Regions from separate parts of the Isoalcanivorax indicus genome, predicted to be linked through region 1. Evidence: predicted binding sites of a transcription regulator. Region 1 holds the regulator's gene; the other holds the start of a gene.
What was found. The regulator LexA, encoded in region 1, represses DNA repair genes until DNA is damaged. The targets are predictions, from matches to a motif close to TACTGTNTANNTANACAGTA.
Positions count from the first base shown of each region.

Region 2: a site for LexA is predicted at 1,211-1,230, ahead of recA (recombinase RecA). Genes of this name have one in related genera too.

Region 1 is NZ_QGMP01000001.1:1,325,277-1,327,477, reverse strand. It holds gene DKW65_RS06130 (universal stress protein) at 1-114, shown strand, start outside; gene DKW65_RS06125 (cyclic nucleotide-binding domain-containing protein) at 118-777, opposite strand; gene lexA (transcriptional repressor LexA) at 946-1,554, shown strand; gene DKW65_RS06115 (DUF1499 domain-containing protein) at 1,604-2,107, shown strand; gene DKW65_RS06110 (TatD family hydrolase) at 2,116-2,201, shown strand, end outside.
Region 2 is NZ_QGMP01000001.1:1,105,460-1,107,660, forward strand. It holds gene DKW65_RS05145 (AraC family transcriptional regulator) at 1-434, opposite strand, end outside; gene DKW65_RS05150 (CinA family protein) at 625-1,149, shown strand; gene recA (recombinase RecA) at 1,295-2,201, shown strand, end outside.

The DNA of each region.
Region 1 (2,201 bases):
GTTGTCGGCAGCCACACCCGCACCGGACTCGCCCTGCTGCTGGGTTCGACGGCACGCGGTGTGGTGCCCGGCGCCCATTGCGACGTGCTGGCGGTGAAGATCGCCCGCAAGTAAGGCTCAGGTCAGTTGCATGGCCCCGCCCTGTGTGGGCGTTTCATTCCAGCGGCACAGCAACTCTGCCAGCATGTGCGCCTGGCCATGCAGTGCTTCCAGTTCCGCATCCGTACCCCGCTCCCCCGTGTACATCGGCACCTTGCGCAGCAGGCTGACCACCTCGTGATCCGGGTCTTGCATGCGGTTCACTTCCAGGGTCCAGCGGATGTTGTGCACCAGCATGTGATAGAAAGACAGCTTGGTTTCCAGTGAAAACACACTGAAGTCACGGATGTTGCTGAAAAAGACATAGTCGATGCGCGCCAGCACCGCCTCGCGAGTCGCGTCATCCACCCGGATGGTGGCGCTGCGCGGTGTTTCGCGGAGCATGGCCAGGGTGCCGAACACCTCGCCCGGCGAGATGTAGTTGAGCACCTGCTCACGCTGCTGCGGCTGCTCCGCCATCACCGCCAGCTGCCCGCGTAACAGAAAATACAGACAGTTGTCGCCATCCCCCTGACGAATGACCGTGTCCCCCGGACCCGCGACCAGCACCTCGCAATGGGCCAGTAACGCATCAAACTGCTGCGCATCCTGACGCAGCACCTCATTGAAGAAAGGCACCCCTGCCAGCAACCCCTTGATGCGGTGCAACGGCCAGGTCGTGCTATCTGCCTGCTTCATTCCCCCTCCAGCTCGTGCAAATCGATGCCAATCCTAGTCGCCACCGGGAACGACGGCAACGCTCAGCCGACATGCGTACACCCCTGACGACAAGCTGTCCAAAAAACACTGTTCTTTTCGACAGTCATCATGCTAGGATCAGGACAGATACGTGCCAGAGGACAGGTTATGAGCGACAAACTGACATTTCGACAGCAGCAGGTGCTGGACTGTATTCGCCAGTTTCTCTCTGATACCGGCATGGCCCCGACCCGGGCCGAGCTGGCGGCGGAAATGGGCTTCCAGTCGAAGAATGCCGCCTCAGATCACCTGCGCGCTCTGGAACGCAAGGGCTATGTCCGCCTGCATAATGACCGCTCCCGGGGCATCCAGTTGCTGGACGCCGCCCTGTGGCCCGATGATGAACTGCCTGTCGTCGGCAAGGTCGCCGCAGGCCTGCCCATCGAAGCCATAGAGAACGTGGAACGCAGCGTGCCAGTGCCCCAGGGCCTGTTTCGCCAGCGCCCCACCTACCTGCTGCGAGTCCAGGGCGACAGCATGAAGGATGTCGGCATCCTCGATGGTGACCTGATTGCCGTGCGCAAGTCCCAGACCGCCCGCGACGGCCAGATCGTGGTCGCACGCATTGACGACGACGTCACGGTAAAGACCCTCAAATTGAGCAATGGCAAGGCCGCCCTGCTGCCCGCCAACGAGGATTACTCGCCGATTATCGTGGGCGAGGATCAGTTGGTGATCGAAGGCATCTTTGTCGGCCTGATTCGCGACGTTCACTAGATATGGCCGCATGCTGTCGGTCATAAGGGCACCTGAGAGGGCACCTGATATGCGGACAACCTGCTCGTCATTCGATACACGTCCATTCGCCATGCTGGTGATGGCTCTGGTGACCACGCTCATGATGATGTCGACACCCGCACGGGCCGACACCCCACAGGCCCGGGGCAACGCCATGCATGAAGCCCTGCCCGCCTGCCCCGATGCCCCTCATTGCGTATCCAGCCTGGAAACCCGGGAAGACCGGCAGGTGGCCCCGCTGCGCGGCGGCGATAGCCTCGCCAGTGCTGAAGCACGCCTGACGGCCCTGCTCGATGAGCTGCCCCGCGTTGACTGGACTCGCATCGTGACCGGCGACGCGATACATATCCATGCCGTGTTCCGGACTCGCCTGATGCGCTTCAGGGATGATGTGAACTTCTGGATTCAGCCAGACGGCATGATTCAGGTGCGCTCCTCGTCACGTATCGGCTACCACGACATGGGCGCCAACCGTCGCCGCGTCGAACAACTGCGCGAAGCGCTTGAGACTGCCCCGCACGCTGCGGAATAATGCGCGCCATGCGCGCACATGATCCGATCCTCGATGACAATGCAACGCCGATGCCCCTGATGGACATCGGCGTCAACCTGACGGACAAACGTTT
Region 2 (2,201 bases), 220 kb from region 1:
GTGACAACCTCCCAGCACAGCAAGACCCGGCCGGGCTGGTGCAGCAGGCTGGTTTTGCCGATCGAACTGATCAGGTGCTCGTAGCGCATGCACATCTCGATGAATTCACCGAAGGTGCCGCAGGCCTGGCGGATATACCCGACCACACCGAATGCCTCCGGCGTGGCGGCTTCGGCGATGCGCAAGCCGAGTTGCTGCTCACCGCTGGTATGAAGGAGATGGTCCAGCAACGCTTCCAGCTGCCGGACGGCCACGGTATGACGTGGATCATCCCAGTTCGCGGTACCCAGGCCTGCTGCCTTCAGGGCGGCGCCTGTGTCGATGCCGAGTTCGGTCGCGCGGTCGGTGAGGTGACGCACCAGACGGGCCATCAGAATGCGCTGGTCTGCGGCCGCCGTCGTGTCGCCGCGGCTGCGCGGGCTGTAAGGTGTCATGGCGCTGCAGGTTCCCGGTTGAAGCGACGCTCTGCTCAAAAGATAGCCACTCGGGGAGGGCAATGCACTACGCCGAAGCGGCCAGTGAATAAACATTTCGTGCCAGAAAAGGCTGACATCAGGACGAGCTGATTTCCTGCATACGCGTCTGGCGGCACGGGTTATGCTTCTTCCGGTCTGGAGTATCGAGATGCGAGGCACCATGTACAACAACCCGGCGCACGACGAGCTGACCTGCGACGACCTGGCCCGGCGAACCGGGCTTGCACTGAAAGCAGCAGGCTGGACAATGGCCACGGCGGAGTCCTGCACCGGTGGCGGCATTGCCGCAGCGGTCACCGATATCGCCGGGAGCTCCGGCTGGCTGGATTCCGGCTTCGTGACCTATTCCAACGAGGCCAAGATGCGGCTGCTCGGCGTGCCCGAGACGGTGCTGGCGACCCACGGCGCGGTCAGCGAAGCGACGGTGCGGGCCATGGCCGAGGGCGTGCTGGCCCGTAGCCCGGTGAATATCGCCGTGGCGGTCAGCGGCATCGCCGGGCCGGATGGCGGCAGTGCCGACAAGCCGGTGGGCACGGTCTGGTTCGCCTGGGCGCGGCGCGGGCAGGGCACCGAGGTCGCGTGCCAGGTATTTGACGGCGACCGTGCCGCGGTTCGCGCGGCCACCGTGATTACAGCGCTGGAAGGCATCATCGCCCGCGTCCCTGCCGCCTGAATACCCGTGTTGGGCGGGTGTTTGGCCAAGGGGTTGCAGGGTTGGCAGGACACAGGCAGAATACTGTTCATTAAGTCAGTGCTGGCGTTACGGTCAGTCTTTCGCAGCACGGCTCATCCCACACAGATCAGACGAGGATTCGGCAATGGATGACAACAAGACGAAGGCCCTGGGGGCCGCCCTGGCCCAGATCGAGCGTCAGTTCGGCAAGGGTTCCGTCATGCGCATGGGCGATCAGAAGCGCGAGCGCATGCCGTCCATTTCCACGGGCTCCCTGGGGCTGGATGTGGCACTGGGCATTGGCGGCCTGCCGAAAGGCCGGATTGTCGAGATCTACGGCCCTGAGTCCTCCGGTAAAACCACACTGACGCTGTCCACCATTGCCCAGGCCCAGAAGCAGGGGGCCACCTGTGCCTTTATTGATGCCGAGCACGCCCTGGACCCGGATTACGCCGAGAAGCTGGGCGTCAACGTGGCCGATCTGATCGTGTCCCAGCCGGATACCGGTGAGCAGGCCCTGGAAATCACCGACATGCTGGTGCGCTCCGGCGCCGTGGACATGGTGGTGGTGGATTCCGTAGCGGCCCTGGTGCCGAAAGCAGAAATCGAAGGCGAGATGGGCGACCATCACGTCGGCGTGCAGGCTCGTCTGATGAGCCAGGCGCTGCGCAAGATCACTGGCTCGGTGAAGAACGCCAACTGTCTGGTGATCTTTATCAACCAGATCCGCATGAAGATCGGCGTCATGTTCGGCAACCCCGAAACCACCACCGGCGGTAACGCCCTCAAGTTCTACTCCTCTGTGCGCCTGGACATCCGTCGCATCGGCGCGGTCAAGCAAGGCGACGAAGTGGTGGGCAACGAGACCCGGGTCAAAGTGGTCAAGAACAAGGTCTCGCCGCCGTTCAAGCAAGCCGAATTCCAGATCCTCTACGGCAGCGGCATCAACAATCTGGGTGAAATCCTGGATATGGGCGTGCAGCTCGGTCTGGTGGACAAGTCCGGCGCCTGGTACGCCTACAAGGGCGACAAGATCGGTCAGGGCAAGCAGA